4 regions of the Neobacillus sp. genome follow, and region 2 is predicted to be linked to each of the others. Evidence: riboswitches for the same ligand, from Rfam matches in the RefSeq annotation. Region 2 holds a riboswitch; each other region holds the start of a gene.
The links. A riboswitch is a leader RNA that binds a small molecule or an ion and turns the genes downstream of it on or off. The one in region 2 is predicted to bind cyclic di-GMP.
Positions count from the first base shown of each region.

Region 1: linked by a shared signal. The riboswitch ahead of RTR43_RS07510 (hypothetical protein) and the one ahead of RTR43_RS11415 (GGDEF domain-containing protein) in region 2 are both predicted to bind cyclic di-GMP.
Region 3: linked by a shared signal. The riboswitch ahead of RTR43_RS05630 (hypothetical protein) and the one ahead of RTR43_RS11415 (GGDEF domain-containing protein) in region 2 are both predicted to bind cyclic di-GMP.
Region 4: linked by a shared signal. The riboswitch ahead of RTR43_RS15085 (response regulator) and the one ahead of RTR43_RS11415 (GGDEF domain-containing protein) in region 2 are both predicted to bind cyclic di-GMP.

Region 1 covers NZ_DALZYO010000010.1:28,004-32,193, reverse strand. The annotation lists gene flgC (flagellar basal body rod protein FlgC) at 1-263, opposite strand, end outside; gene flgB (flagellar basal body rod protein FlgB) at 269-661, opposite strand; gene RTR43_RS07515 (glucosaminidase domain-containing protein) at 808-1,473, opposite strand; gene RTR43_RS07510 (hypothetical protein) at 1,674-1,988, opposite strand; cyclic di-GMP riboswitch class I at 2,163-2,250, opposite strand; gene fliT (flagellar protein FliT) at 2,526-2,873, opposite strand; gene fliS (flagellar export chaperone FliS) at 2,888-3,268, opposite strand; gene RTR43_RS07495 (hypothetical protein) at 3,405-4,190, opposite strand, start outside.
Region 2 covers NZ_DALZYO010000016.1:29,115-33,304, forward strand. The annotation lists gene RTR43_RS11410 (phospholipase A2 family protein) at 1-242, opposite strand, end outside; gene RTR43_RS11415 (GGDEF domain-containing protein) at 542-1,576, opposite strand; cyclic di-GMP riboswitch class I at 1,633-1,736, opposite strand; gene RTR43_RS11425 (GNAT family N-acetyltransferase) at 2,609-3,043, opposite strand; gene RTR43_RS11430 (iron-containing alcohol dehydrogenase family protein) at 3,087-4,139, opposite strand; gene RTR43_RS11435 (MtnX-like HAD-IB family phosphatase) at 4,140-4,190, opposite strand, start outside.
Region 3 covers NZ_DALZYO010000007.1:32,139-36,328, forward strand. The annotation lists gene RTR43_RS05620 (M15 family metallopeptidase) at 261-845, shown strand; gene RTR43_RS05625 (YggT family protein) at 1,245-1,526, shown strand; gene RTR43_RS05630 (hypothetical protein) at 2,280-2,516, opposite strand; cyclic di-GMP riboswitch class I at 2,710-2,794, opposite strand; gene RTR43_RS05635 (GNAT family N-acetyltransferase) at 3,497-3,958, opposite strand.
Region 4 covers NZ_DALZYO010000023.1:57,468-61,657, reverse strand. The annotation lists gene miaA (tRNA (adenosine(37)-N6)-dimethylallyltransferase MiaA) at 1-128, opposite strand, end outside; gene mreBH (rod-share determining protein MreBH) at 430-1,437, shown strand; gene RTR43_RS15090 (DUF202 domain-containing protein) at 1,804-2,112, shown strand; cyclic di-GMP riboswitch class I at 2,197-2,284, shown strand; gene RTR43_RS15085 (response regulator) at 2,344-2,703, shown strand; gene mutL (DNA mismatch repair endonuclease MutL) at 2,962-4,190, opposite strand, start outside.

The DNA.
Region 1 (4,190 bases), on a different contig from region 2:
TGATCGTCTACAATTCCAGTCACTCGCACCCCTTGTAGGTTTGATTGTAAACCAGCTTGTTTTTGCATTTCCCCCTGTAAAACCTGATTAAAGGCATTCTCTCTTGGTTCCATCACGACCATCTTCCGGCGATAGGGTTCCCATACTCCATTCACTAATTTTCCACGGGTAGTTGAGGCGTTGGCAATATTAGATGAGGTTACATCCATCCTTAAGCGCCCAGCAGTTAAGGCTGATGCACTTATATTTAATGAATCAAACATCGCGGTTAACGCCTCCCTCTGATAGCAATCGATAATTGTTGGAATTCACTAGTTAATTGCTGCGTTAGCGTATAATACCACAATGAATTTTTCCCCATACTAGTCATTTCTTTGTCGATATCTACGTTATTGCCGTTGTTTTGCATGACTGTATCCGTATTCTCTACAGTTTTTGCTGTTGGAATGTCAGTAGATTTCCCAATCGTGAAATGACGGGAGTCGGTACGGTTTCCTACAAAATTTGTTTGATTGGATAATTGCTGCTTTAAAATATCCTCAAAAAAAACTTGTTTTGTTTTATATCCAGGAGTTTCCGCATTCGAGATATTATTAGAAATGACCTGTTGACGTAAACTGGAAGCACCTAGTGCTGATTGTAGGATGCCTATATTATTCATGAGGACGACTCTCCTTTCCATCTTAAGACAATTTTTGATTATTTTTGATAAATATCAAAAAAGACTAACATTCTACATCAATATACTAAAAAATAGGCTCCATAGCCACAATTTTTTTCATAGCCGAAGTCATCTTCACAATTTTGTTATACTCTAAGCCGTTCAAAAAACTTATTTACTCCAGATACCCATTGATTGTTTAGACCGGTAGGATCATTATCTGCTCCAATTGGTGCATACTTCGCACCAATCTTGGAAATACTGGATAAACCTATTCCTAAATAGTTCTTACTTAAATTGCGAGCCATATCCATTATGCTATCTTCAATGGATGAGTACGATTTCAAGCCATTTACGCCCATCATTCCTGCGACATTATTTTTTTCATTGGCTGCACGGGATTTCCCATTGCCTGTTTCATGTTGAGCGATAGCCGTAAGTAACGCTGGATTGATATTAAACCGCTTTCCAGCTCGTACAAAAACCTCCCCCATTCCTTTTAATTTCCCATCCAACATTTGATTTAATTTATCTGGGTTAAATGATTCGAAACGTAATGGTTCATTCGCGTTCAAAGACATAGTTTGATCACTTATATTCCTGTTCATTTCAGAAATAATATTAGGAACCACAGAATTGATTTGAGGTATTGTCGATTGAAATTCCTGTTGCATCAATAGTTGACTTAAGACTGCAGCAAAAAGATTCTTTCCATCAGAAGTGGTCCCTTCCATCTGGGATCGTAAATTTTCAGTCCTAGATAGTGTATTAACTAGCATTGTTTTAGTAAACCAATTATCACTGTTAATCAATGGATAGCATCCTTTCTTTCCACGTATTTTTTGTAACAAAAATCATCCAAAACAACTAAAAATAATCGCTTCTCATGTATTATTTAGGGGAATGAAGAAAAAACATGATCATGAAAATTTGATTAGGTGGTCAAACAATAAGGAGTGGGATTTTTCAGTCTTTTTATATTCCATCCCCACCCCATAAAACCTTATAAGTATTACATGGTTCTTTCTAACATCCCGCTAATGTCTCCTAAAAATTCTTCCGAAAGCTTGGAAATATGTATGAGTTGTCCATCTTCTATTTTCGCTTCTACTAAAATAATCGTGTTTGAATCCAGTATTTGCTTCATTGCAAGAATTTGCTTTCCCTTGTATACCACATTTTTCACAAGGTAATAGGTATCATTTGTTGGGTTTCCCATTGTAATTTTCATAGGTTTTTCGAAGCATGGTTTCATCTTTTTATATTCCATGAAATTATAAAGTTTACCATTCCTTCGATTGGCTGTTATTCCTTGCTGCCGGATCATGAATATCTTCCTCTCCACTAACTGGATATTAAAGAGTACTATGGTCTTCCTTTGCTGAAGCAAAAAAATAACCTCGCCTTTACCAAAAGGGGAGGTAATAGACAAAAATATCTTTGTAGACACAAATAATCTATCTAGCTAGATATTTAATACCTATGAAAAATACCTTGATCTTTAGGTAACTGGCTGACATAGTACAAAATGCACCTTAGTCCCTATAGCTTTGCGTCACTGATTTTCATCAGCTATGCCTTTAACAAAATACTGTATTTGTAATTTATACTAATCTCTTAATAAATAATAGAATGTTTTTCCAATATCGAATATACTACTATTTTATCATTTATTGTCGAAATTACTAGGTCAAATGGTTTATTTTAGTCATTATTTCTCATAAATAATACGTTTTTTACGTAAATAAGCATATTTTCCACCGAGCGATAAGGTCACGGAACTGTCACTTTTCATTTTTTATCTTTTTTTTTGCAAAAAAAAAATGCATGATTTATGCATTTCGTAATGTCATCAGTCACAATATTATTTTTTAGAATCTAAAAATACCCCATTTGTTTGTTTAAGATATGGTCGAAACTTTTTTGAAACCTGTTTATTTTGTTTAATTTGAATGAGTGAGTTTTGAGTTTCAGTAATGTTTTCTTTTAAAAGAAAAGTTAAACGTTGATCAAGACAACGAGCGTCTTCCAACAATTGTTTTGCTTTTGCTGGATACTGGTATTCCGGATGATCAGTCTTAAACGCCTCTACCTGGATCATCATGCTGTTTCGATTATTTAGCAGCTGTTCAAAATCCTCAAAATTTTCTTCTTTTAGTGCACGATCCATGTCTACAGTGATATCATAAATGGTTGCAATTAATTCGTCCATTGGTATACCAGCCCTTAATTCTTAGTATTCTTTTGCTTCATAGCTGTTGACCATGTTTCCGATAATTCTAAAGCGTGCCCTTCCACTTCTTCTAATAGATCCAAACTTTTATGAATATTGGCCTCAATTAAGCGAGATTTCATATAATCATATAGGGAAAGCAAGGAATCTGAGATGGTGTATCCTGGTTTCAAGGTCACTATTAATTCGCTCAGAATATCTTGGGCTCTTAGGTTGTAACTGTGGCTTTCCTCTAGATTATTTTGTTCGATGGCCATTTTGGACTTACGGATGAATTTAACCATGCCTTGAAATAACATGAGCGTTAATTCTTCTGGTTTAGAAGTAGTGACCGCTTGTTTTTGATAGGTTTGATAAGGATTACTAAATGCCATGTTTGATTACTCCTTTTAAAATCCATTTCCTACTTTCTATTTTTTATCGGTAAAAAAGAAAAATAGTTAAGGAGATCAAGGTTAATTTATTGGATGTCTTTTGCTAATCAAATTTAAAATCAATTTAGGATATAACTTAACTACTGACTCTAAGTACTAATCCAAAGCTGTCAATAATGTAGTTTAGTCTTTGATTGTAAGATTTCAGTTGTTGGATTTTTGCCGCATCACCTAAGAGGTTAAAGGCTGATATTTCCTTTGCCAATTTAGAAACCTCTAATTGCAATTCATCATTACGCTTTTTCTCCTGAATGAATTGTTGTTCCTTTTTCATTAACTGTTCTCGTATTGCTTCTTTTTCAAGATTGACTTCCGATTTCATACTCTCTATCTGTTGAACTGCATCCTGATTCTGCAGTGCTAGGTTGGTAAGTTGGAATAAACTTCTAAGCAGTTCGTTTAAATTAATCCCTGGAAGTTGTTGTACATTGGAGATTAATCCCGATAAAATGTCAAGCAAATCATCATTATCTTGTGTAGGTGCCACCTGGTTAACTTGAGTTGCTAGCAGCGTATCCCCTATTACTTCAGTGGATAACACTGGAACATCCTTCTCTGTAATCGTAATAAATTGATAACTATTTTGATTGGCTGCTTCCTTTTTATCTTTTGACTTAATAAGGGAATAATATTTATAGTTAACTGATTGATAGCCACGATTTAATAATTGGGCTACTTCCTCCAATATCTCTGTAATATTTAGCGCACCTTCTTCTTGCCGTTCCTTAATATAATGAAACATGAACTCAATTTCGATTTTAATCCATTTTCGGTTAACTTTTTTCGAATCCACAAGAGAATGGTTTGCATATTCAGAGCTATTCATAGTTAACATCAGTAAATTATTGTAATAAAAAACCAA
Region 2 (4,190 bases):
TTCATAAAATCATGCATCAGTGCAGCTTTTCTCCCTTTATCTGTATACCTATTCATTTTGGAGCGCAGGCAATCCATAAATTCGTAATCACATCGGCAAGGTGAAATCCCTCTGCTTAAACAGCGGTCATGTCCCATGCAGCAGGCATCGACATCATTAATCGGAGCACCAGGGCCACTGCAGCCTGGGCCACACCATCTATACCCGGGGAAAATGCAGAATCCACGTCTTTTCCTTTGCAAAATCAACAACTCCCATTACAGTTTCATGACATACCTGTAAGGTCAGGTACAACATTGATCAATATCAGTTTCTTTACTAATAAATTATGAAATTTCAATAAAATTGAAATGGTAAAATCCCCATGCATGTCCATTTTTCGAAAAACAATTTAGATGTTCATTACCCAAGAATTATTAGTTCCATAAACCCAAACTTATTATTGGACCTAAAAAAACCGCAGTGAACGACACTAAGACTTTTCTTTAATTCGACGCAACTTACAAGTGCATTAAAAAAAGCCCTATTCTGTTGAATAGAGCTAACACATACTCACTTTATTTTTGCCATAATTCTTTGAGCGGTATAATCCTTCATCTGCTCGATTTAACAACGAATCTTTATTGTCCTCTGGCTGAGAATCTGCTACTCCAAAGCTTGCTGTCAGCCTTCCAACCTCTTGGAATTCATGTTCTGCGACCTTTTGTCTTAAATATTCTGCAAGCTCGGTGGCATCTTTGCCGGAGACATCCGTAATGATAATAAATTCTTCTCCACCCCATCGACCAAAAAATTCACGTATATCGAGATTCCTTTGAATAAGTTCAGACAACTCGATTAAAACGGAGTCACCCACATTATGACCATAAAAGTCATTGATTTTTTTAAAATGATCAATATCAAAAAAGATAATCGAAAAACTTATGTTCATGACCTTAGAATCCTTTAACTTAATTTCAAGCCATTCATCAATTCGGTGGCGGTTAGCGATTCCCGTTAATGAATCTACATAGGCGTGCTTATTAAAAAGCTCCATTTTTGTATAGGCCTTGAACACATGCTGGGCGTAATAAAGGACAATAATATAGACCAAATTAGAAAAGTAAAACTGGAGAAGCGAATCAATGGATTCAGCGGGTAGCTTGTTCATGTACATGACTCCACCCACCACAGTAATGGCAAATATACTGATGGAAAAATAAAGCCCTTTTTTTATCCCCAGTGTTAAGAAAATAAACATAATATAGATGGGCATCCAGACGATAAAATCCCCTAAAGACCCTCCTATTTTACCAAGGTAGTTAATAACTGCATCATAAAAGGTCGATACATGATAAAAACTAACCAAAGCTAAATTGGAAAACTCGGCAAACCGAACGTACCGATTCTTAAACATCAGAACCCAACTGATGATGAACCAAAGGGTGAGTGTGTTGTTGACAATGAAATTAAGTTTATTTGCGGCGTCCATATTTTTAAGAATGGTATTTAAAATAAATGCGATTATTATTAAGGGCACAACCCCCAGAAATATCTTTCTTTTAAGTTCAGCTAGTGATTCAAATTGTTTAATCATCGATATGATCATCTCCTAAACCAATCAATGAGATTAGTCCCTCTGAATCCTCAAAAATAAGCAACTGGCTGGCATAGTCCTCCACCACTTTCATTCGGTGGTGACCTTAGCCCCTCTAGCTTTGCGTCTTTATCTTTCAATAAATTAGCCCTATCAATTTTATTTCCACAGGTGCCGAAGAAGTTTTGCTATTTTCTGGATGCGATTTTCCCATTTGTAAAATACAATCTTTATTTACCTATTGTAATCGATATTTTGTAGTTTTTATATATCATTTTATGTCGGATTGGAGTACGATTGTCGATTATTTCTGCATTTAAAGGATTCAATTTAACCACATAGAATGTACCTATTTAAAAAAATATTGTCGGATATTATTATATCCGACAGCAAATTTTGAAGGATAAATTTGAAAAACTTATGATTTTCTATTCGCTTAAAAAAAAGGATTTTCTGTATCGATAAAGGGGGAATGATCTGGATGGAAAGAAAGACTTTTTTGATAATGTAATTACCTTGCTTTGAACCAGAAATTGGCGGCAAGCTTTAGGCAATAAAACTTGTAGAAAACTTCTTAATTTGCTTTTTTCTTTAATTAAATACCAAAAAATGTTGATACAACAAAGACAATCCACATGAAATTCATACACTTAGATATAAGCCTTCAGTTCAACGGAACGATCTAACCTACTTTTAACTTTCCTTTTGGGGCGTGGTTCTGTTATTCATTAACTTTATCACATGCTCCTTGGGGCTCCAGCAATTAAATTTATAGTTCGTTTTTGTTTCATAACCTAACCGGCTGCAATAATATTTCATTCCTTCTGCTTTTTTCTCTGCTTTTAAATGCCGGCATGTTGCACAGCAATGGAAATCTTTCATAAACACATACACCTTTTTCTTAACCCCTTTGTTTCACAATATGGGGCAAATGCGATACTAAAGCGTCAATTTACTTCTTCAACGGTTGTACATCAAGAAAAACGGCGACCCTCATTTTGAAGAATCGCACTCGTTTGTTGAAAAAGACTCTTATACAGATTCGTTCATCATCTTCATAAAGTATTTCGGGGATTCAGTAAATCCTTGTCGAGTATAGAACCTATGTGCATCTACTCTTCTTGAATGGCAATGAACTTCAATTCTGTCGCAATTTCTTTTTTTAGCTAAATCAGTACAATATTCTTCAATCTTACGCCCAATTCCCTTACTTCTAATGGTTGTATTAACTGCAAAATAACTTATCCTTGCGAAATCTCCTTTTACCGCTAATTGAGGTATAAAATGCAATGAAATAAAAGCAAGTACTTTTTCATCCTCTTCATAAATCAATAATTCCTCATCTGGGTGAATTAGAAGTTTTTCTATTTTTTCTTTAATGAAAGTCTCAGTATTTGGATACCCCAATTGGTTTAACAATTCGGATAGTGCTTTCCAATCGTCAACTTTTGCTTTTCTAATCCCCATTTGTTCCACTCCCCAATATAATCAATTTATACCACGAATCCCTTTATTGAAAAAATTCCTGTAGTAACTTATCCTCGTCCAAAAATCTCAGTGCCTTCTTCCGATAAACCTCATCATGCAAATAAGTATATCGATTCGGTTTTATCGTTGGCGCGATTTCAATGGCTTGGCGGTATTCTTCTTTATTTAAGCCAAGCCCTTTCACATAATCGAAAAAACCGGTCCTTGTGAAAACTTTCATCATTCGTTCAGCTCGGTGCTCTTGCACATTAGCCATTATATATGTGGCAATTCCAACTTGAATTCCATGCATTTGCGGCTGCAGCGCAATTTTATCGAGTGCATGGGAAATCAAATGCTCCGAGCCGCTGATTGGCGAACTGTTTCCGCTAATGACCGTCGAGATGCCGCCCAGTGTAAGTGAACTGATCAGTTCTTTTAATAAAATTGGATCTCTTATGTCGGTCATTGGTGTCCGAATAAAGCTATTGACTACTTTTTTACTCAGCATATAAGCAAAATGGTTTACCCGGGCAGCACCATGTTTCTCCTCAAACTCCCAATCATAAAGAGCTGTTATGTTGGAGAGCAAATCACCGATCCCTGCCAAAATAAAGCGGTTAGGTACATGCTGAATAATCTCAAGGTCGGCAATAATTCCATATGGGACCCTTGCCGGAACCGTCGTTTTCTTTTTATTGACCACCAAGGAACAATTGCTGCTAGCAAAGCCATCATTGGACGCTGACGTTGGGATGCTCAAAAATGGGCTCCGCCTTGAAAAAGCTATGTATTTTCCATAATCAATTACCGTCCCGCCTCCCATGGCAATGACCACATCATAACGCTCCATCTCAAAAGCTTTTTTAATTAGATCCTGGATATCTAAATCAGACGGCATGAGCAGCGCTGTTATCTTCACTTCCGAGATGGAGTCAAGAATATCCTGCCGGTAAGTTTGATAGGTAAAGTCATCGAACAAGAACACGGCATTGACAAAGCCATGTTGTTTCAAAATCCGCTCAAGGCTAAAAACAGTTCCTTTGCCAATCTCCAAAATCGCAGGAATCGGAACACTCGTAACAGGTGTTAACACTTAAGACATCACCCCTTTTTCAACCAAATAATCTTCCACTTCTTTAAAGGT
Region 3 (4,190 bases), on a different contig from region 2:
ATCCTTTCTTTCAAACAGATTAAAACTAATTTACCATATTTTAAAAATATTTACCATAGTTTACATAAAATATCATCTCAGCAATTGGTTAGTTTAGAATATGGCTAATGGCAGAGGGATAGTTGCAGTGATGAATTCCTACTATATTGGTGAACAATGTCTGTTATTGTTTACCAGGTATATAATAATATGAAACTATGAGGCTCTGTTTTACGTCATAGATAGTGAAAAAACTTTAGATACGAAAGGAATATGTAGTTTTGAAGCTAACACGGATAGGAAAGTCATTTATTATATTTTTTCTCCTGCTTACCATGATCCTATTCTTTATTCAGTTTACTAAGAAATCCGATCCTCTTACGGATTCGAAAACAAATCAATCTGTTTCTTTACCAACTGAACTCCATCCGGTTGTGAAAGAACGGAGCAATCAATTAATCCAACATTCTGCAAAAAAAGGCATTGTGATAGTGGTTACTGATGGTTTTCGAAGTGCGGAAGAACAGGATCGACTTTATGATAAAGGCCGTACGGCAGAGGGAAATATTGTAACATTTGCAAAAGGGGGAGAGTCCTATCACAATTATGGGCTTGCCATTGATTTTGCGTTAAAAACCCCTTCAGGGAATGTGATTTGGGATAGGCAGTATGATGGAAATAAAAATGGGAAAGCAGATTGGACCGAGGTTGTTGAAATGGCAAAAGCTTTAGGGTTTGAATGGGGTGGTGATTGGGCTAAATTTAAAGATTATCCCCATTTACAAATGAATTTTGGATTGACCATTGCTAAATTACAGAAAGGGGAGAAACCTGCTGAATCATCATTAACAGCGGATACAAAATAGCTCTGAACATCCGTGTACTCATCCCTTGCTGGTGATTATGGTAACCCTAACAATATGAATAATATGGATATAATTCTTCCTTAATCTGTAGTGCCATTCCCTAAATAATGGTATGGATTTTTACCTCAACGTTCAAATCTTCAGGATCATTTCCGGCTTGACCGGCGGACTGGCAAGAAAGAATCAGACCCTTCACTTTACTCGTTAGGGTCCAATATAAAAATCAACCATTTCAATTCAATAAGTTAATTTCCTTGTGTTAAAAAATTTCCAGGATGAAGCATGAGGAAACAATTAACATGAATAATATGAAACCTTTCAGAGACCTTAAACGTATATGGTATATACCCGTACAAAGGATTGTACGATAGAAAAAATAGTATAGGCAGGAGATTTAAATTGGGCTCAAACATTTTACAACTTGGATATTATTTATTTGAGGGTTATTATTGGCTAATCTTAATCGCTATTCTAGGTTCTTGGTTTCCTAAATTTCAATCAACAAAGGTTGGGGAATGGATCTACAAACTAGTCGACCCTTATTTAAACCTTTTCAGGAGGTTTATCCCCCCTCTTGGTCCAATTGATTTTTCACCCATCATCGCATTATTTGCTTTAAGATATCTAGGAATATTTGCTCTTGAAGGTCTTCGCCAATCATTGAATGCTATAGGAATTTAAGAGGGAATAAGCTTACAAAAATAATGATAAAGTGGCTGTGATTTCGTTGCGTTTTTTGTCCGAAATAATGGCTATCTTCCGTTTTTGGTAGTAAAGAGAAGTTTTATAACTCCTATCAGAACCTTTCATACACGGCGGATATTTTTTGTAAGTCTAATTACGCATTCTTCATCATTACTTAATGTAAGGTTAATAGCTCTATAACAACTAAGACATAGTTTAGTAATATTGTTACATTATAGTAGTTAATAGAGGGGATAGCATGCGTGGCTATCATGGTATTTGGCGTAGGTGGAGCCGATACATAACAAGAAGTAAGGAGCAAGCGGTTTTTAGATTAGCTTAAGTTCCTCTTTTACAGCACAGCTTTGATGTTCGTGAATAAACTATTGCTTGGTTAGGTTCAAGCCAATGGAGGAAATGGTTTTCTTCCATTGGCCTTCCAATCGATTACCAATTATTTCATTTGAAATATAGGTTATTAGGGAAGCTTATTTTTTGTAAATGAAAAATCTGCATTTTACACAATGCAGACTTTTTTTTCATTCGCTATGTCATTGAGATTAATTAAATACATACGTATGTTTTCTTGTTTTGATTGAACAAAGTTTTGCAAGCTGTCAGGGATAAGCTTGTCATTACACTCGAGAGTATCAGGATTCAAGGAGACCTTTAACCAGGCATCTTCTTGCGTATCCAAACATTTGACTGTCACTTTTTGTCTCTTATATATAACTCCTACAATGTGATATCTCATTCGGCTGTCACCCGCATTTCTAATTTGAATAGTTTATAAGATGCCTGTGTAAGGTTTTCAAGGCATTCCACTCGTATTCTTTCTTCACAGACAAAATCATTAAGCAATTCACTCTTTAACCTAGAGCAGATCATCGAAATATGATCATGAGTCAGCCTATTTAAAGGGTTTTGTGCTGCAACTCTTAGAATTTCTTTTTCAAAGTACTCGACAGAACCAAATAAAACAGTCACTATGATCTCCACCCTTCCCCGAAAATAATTAAAATAATTGCAATTCCTAATACTAACAAGACGATAAACCGCTGAAACCGCTTTCCTATTTTCTACTCCTTTCTTTTTATAAAAGAAAAAGTCCACCCCAAAAAAGAATGATGGACAAAAAATGTTTGGCAATAACAAACCTTTAATTGTATATCCGATTCTTTTTGGCAACCCGGCTATCCTAGCACTTTCGCCTTAGACCCGTAGCTTTGCGTCCCCACCTTTCGATAGGTTTGCCTTTTTCAATTGATACTTTTATACTATATCGGAAAATACCAATTTTCAACAAAATTCTTCATAATTTGCCCAAATATGACAAATATGATTATTTCATCATCCATCTATAGTCCTATAAAAGAGATAGTGTAAGGAATTAAAGCTGTGAAACTGCTTAAATAAAAAAGATAAAGGTTATCCTGCACCGTTTAGGATAACTTTTTTTTAAAAAAAAATCTCATTAAAAATAGAACCTCATGGTCCGTCCTTCCTATCAGCCTGTTTCCTTGCAACTATTTCCTACCTTTTCTATTTTTAAAAATATGACAAAGGCGACCAGTACCCATCACTGCTCGCCTATGTTAGAGTCCAATATCAAATGGATTCCCAGTCAATATAGATGGTGGATATCTGAAACTAGCAACCAGTGCCTATTTCAAATCTCCTTGAAATTTGACAATAAATTTACAATTAACATATAAAGAGTTAACAAATTTCTTATATACTGAGTTTGTAAAAAAAAAATTCTAAAGGAGTTGCCATGATGATGGAATTGATAATTCGACTGGTTATTTTGATTCCTTTTTGCACACTTCTTTGTCCTTAATAAACCACAAAAACAGTATTTCTAGGTTTGCTTAAGTGTCTCGTTAACTGCACAGCTTAAGTGTTCGTGAAATAGACATTCTATCGCTTAAACAGGTTCAATCCAATCGAGGAAATGGCCCTTTTTTTTATAAATCCTTCTCAAACATAACCATATCCAATGCCCTAATTCCATTCTCAAAAATAGGTTCTAGATAATTTTTGAAGAAATCTCTCTTAATTTCAACCATCCTAAACCCAAGCTTTTGATAAAATGCTAAGTTATCTATACTTGAATTAGCCGTACCCACAATCATTTTATCTAGTCCCTTAATTTTATATAAATGGAAAGCTTCTTTAACTACTAATTTTCCTAAGCCATTCCCTCGGTAATCTTCGGTTAAAGCGATATTTTTAAGCTCGACAATTCCATTCGGATGGAAAGTAAATAAAACTACTCCCGCAGTTTTTCCTTCACAGCAAATCGCGAACATCTCTCCATCATTTATGTACTCTCTGACGATTTCTTCGCTTTCATCTGCTAGAAGGAGATAGTCTAGAAATGAATTTCTTTTCTCCGTTTCAATTGCCTCCAATTGAACTTCCCGCATTGTCATCCCTCCCATAACACACCCTAATTTTAACACAAATTGGTAATGAAAATTAATTTAACCTTGGACTTAAAAATACTCACACCAATTCAAATGGCAAACAGTTCCAGTCACTGTTTGCCATTAAACCTCTCCAAGCAGAAAACCTAACTGTATTTGAATTCCCTCATGACTAAACTAAATAAAGAATTTTAAAAATGGAATACTAACATTATCTAATTAGAATGGGGAG
Region 4 (4,190 bases), on a different contig from region 2:
CGATAAATTTGCATCGAATCCCCGCTGATAATTTCTCCGTTATACCGTTTGGCCATTTCGATACTTAATTTTGTTTTTCCTACTGCTGTTGGTCCAATGATAACTAATAATTTTTGTTTTAAATCCAAAATTTTCACACTGCCTTATTTACATTATCAGTGGAAGTAATCGTTTTTGTTCGCTTCCACGCTTACATCGTATCATATATTTGAAAAGCAGTTGAACATCAAATCAGTATATACAATATAAATCTTTTCTATGCTTATGTAAAAGACTTTTTTTATCCATGTTGCTTCCAAAGAAGGGAAGTTTTTCATGTAAATTTACAAAAGGATAACGGTTCATTTACAAACTGCTTTCTACCCCCACTTTCATGATAGGCTTGAACGTAGCTTATTTTGAAAAAATATTAAGGAATTAGGTGAAGAAATGCTTTCAAATTTTGATATGGGAATTGATTTAGGAACAGCAAATATATTGGTTTATAATAAAAATAAAGGGATTACCCTTAATGAGCCCTCTGTGGTAGCCATTGATACAAGAACAAAAAATGTGGTTGCAGTCGGACTGGATGCAAAAGAAATGATTGGAAAAACTCCTGAAAAAATCGTTGCCATTCGCCCTTTAAAGGATGGAGTCATTGCTGATTTTGATGTCACTACAGAAATGCTGAAACACGTTATGCGAAAGGCCACAAAAAAAATAGGCTTTGCCGTTCGTAAACCCAATGTAGTTGTTTGTATTCCATCCGGATCCACAAGTGTTGAACGGAGAGCGATTCATGACGCAGTGAAAAATGCTGGCGCCAAAAAAATTTCGTTGATTGAAGAACCAGTTGCAGCAGCAATTGGGGCCGGATTACCTGTAGATGAACCTGTTGCCAACGTGGTTGTCGACATTGGTGGCGGCAATACAGAAGTTGCGATTATTTCCTTCGGTGGGGTAGTTGCTTGCCATTCGATAAAAATTGGCGGAGATCGCCTGGATGATGATATTATTCAGTTTGTTCGTAAAGAATACAATTTATTGATTGGCGAAAGAACAGCAGAAAAAATAAAAATGGAAATTGGTTATGCACTTATTGATCATGAGGAACTTTTCATCGACGTACGTGGTCGGGATCTTGTGTCTGGCTTGCCGAAAACAATTAATCTTTCATCCTATGAAATTCGTAATGCGTTGAAAGAAGCACTTCAGCATATTTTAGAAGCGATCCGGGCCACACTAGAAGATTGCCCTGCCGAACTCAGTGGTGACATCGTCGACCGTGGTGTAATCCTCACTGGCGGCGGATCACTAATGAATGGGATGGAGGAGTGGCTTAGCGAAGAAATCTTTGTTCCTGTTCAGCTAGCTCCAAATCCGCTCGAATCGGTGGCAATCGGAGCTGGAAAATCGCTTGCATATGCGAGTAAAATTCTAGCAGAAGTGAAATAAGACAACTCTATTATTTGTGCAATCATTTAACAAAAAGGCTGAAGGACTAACCCCCCTTCAGCCTTTATATATTTTCTTGGTTTTTGCCTTGTAATAAAATCTAGGTCACAATTTACTACTTGGTCACCGTTCGACAAAGTTTTTCCGAATCTCTGTCACTGCAAATTACAGTACTCATCCAGAGTAAACGTTCTATATACTTGTTTTCATAATATAGAAAGTGGCTAAATATTAATGAACGTTACTATTATTGATGCTGACAGACTTAATAATGAGTGTTCAATTCTTTAGCCAACTTTATTTACTCTTAAAAATTACGTTCTTTTGGCATACTATATGTAGTATTTAGTAAAAAGGAGGAGTAATATGAGCAGAAAGAAAAATGCACCAAATGAGAACTCTCTATCTCCTAGTGACTTGTTCGCAATGGAAAGTACCCTACTAGCAATGGAAAGAACAAAATTAGCCATTGATAGAACACTATTAGCCTATATACGTACGTCCTTGACATTCTTTGCGGCTGCTGCAGCCCTTATAGAGTTTTTTGATAAAAGTATAAAGTTCAAAATCACAGCGTACATAACCATCTTTTTAGGAGCAATTCTCCTTTTGATTGGGTTTTATAATTATTACCGTTCAAAGAAATCAATCAAAAAAATACAATTGTTTAAATAATTAAATTTGCAAATTGGCATTTCAAATATTTCTTTGACTTATAAATGCGACAAAATATTACTTTTTGCGACAAAATGTGCTAAACTTTGAAAAAGGCAAATTTTACGAAAGTAAAAGACGCAAAGCCACGGACCTAAAGCAAAATTTTTGTTATGGTAGCCGGGCTGCAAATATGCTGTGCAAAGTACCCCTTTCCTAATTTGCCTTAATATTAAAGGAAAGGTGTTTTAAATGTGTAAAACCATATTAATTGCTGACGACTCAAGGTTTAGTAGAAATTTAATAATGGATATCTTACATAGAGAAGGCTTCCAAGTTTTTTTTGAAGCTTCAGATGGTGCAATTGCCGTCGCTTTGTATAAAAAAAAGTCTCCAGACATTGTGTTACTTGACTTAACTATGCCTACTTTAAATGGTCTAGATGCCTTAAGAAGAATAATTGAATTTGATCCAAGTGCAAAAGTAATTATTTGTTCCGCAATGGGGCAAAAAGGGTTAATTGTTGATGCAATAAAATCTGGAGCAAAAGACTTTATTGTAAAGCCATATTTTAATGATCTCGGTCCAGCAATTAAAAAACTATTTAGTTAATTAGCATTTCATATTGAAGTGCTATTTTTATGCCACATAATAAGAGAACATTTCATAGATCTTTTTCTTCGTACCTGGCTTCACCTTTTTCGCAAACTTTTATTAAATATTGTCACGTTACACCCTTTGTACAAGATTCATCGGCAGAGAATTTTTCAAAAGTGTTTCGAATAACGAGCTCTGAGCAAAAAATGTGGTCGAAGCTTTAAAAAAGCACAGGAGAATCCTTATATATCAAGGATTCTCCTGTGCTTGAAATTACATCACCCGTTTAAACATTTTTTCCATTTCATAAATGGAATAGTGAACGATTATCGGTCTTCCATGGGGACAGGTAAACGGATCAGATGCTTTTCGTAAATCATCCAGCAGTGCTTGGATTTCATCATTTCGTAAATGTCGATTCGCTTTAATTGATGCTTTACAGCTCATCATGATGGCTGCTTCCTCACGTAGTCTTTTAATATCCACCTTTTTCATCGCTAAAAGTTGTTCAATCATGTCTTCGATGATTTGTTTTTCTTCTCCTTTTGGAAGCCATTGCGGATGGGAACGGACAATAAAACTATTCATACCGAATTCCTCGAGAAAAATACCAACCTTTTCTAGCTCGTTTTGGTGTTCAGTAATTTTTATATAATCGTCAGTTGAATACTCAAATGTTAACGGAACAAGCATTTCCTGCAGTTCAGACTGAACCTGTCCCACTTTTTCACGGAAGTACTCATACTTTAACCGTTCCTGTGCCGCATGCTGATCGATAATATATAAGCCGTTTTCATTTTGGGCAAAAATATAGGTGCCATGCATTTGGCCGATAGGATATAGACGCGGTACTCTGCTCTCAGGTTGGTTATTAACATGATTAGCCTCTAAAACCGACTCATCATTTTCACGTTCAACCTCAATGGATTCATTCCATTGTTCCTTGCCAACCTCACCTCTAGGGAATACTGGATTTACAGACTTCCAACCTTCTGTTTCATCAACATTTTCCGCTCGGACAGGAATATTTGAATATGGTAAAGGAGGAATTGGCCTGGTTTCCTTTATCGCTTGCGCATGTATTGGCCAATCTCTGTTAATTTCTTTAGTAATCTTTGTGATTGATGTTCCTTCATCAAGAATTAACGCAGTTTGTTCCGATTTTGTTTCTTCTTTTTTCACCTGAGTATAGGCTGTCGGAATCAGGATTTTCGATTTAAAAGCATCCTTTATGATCGTTGTAACCAGTTCATTCAACTCTGCTTCCTTACTTATACGAACTTCCATTTTCGATGGGTGAACATTGACATCAACTAGCAACGGATCCATTTCGATATTCAGAAGAACAATTGGAAATCTGCCAATTGGCAACAGGGTATGGTAGCCTTCTTGAATCGCTTTGGCTAATGGATAGTTTTTTATAAATCTACCATTTATCATCGTTGAGATATAGTTTCTTGATGCTCTTGTTACCTCTGGCATGGATGCATATCCGCTAATGG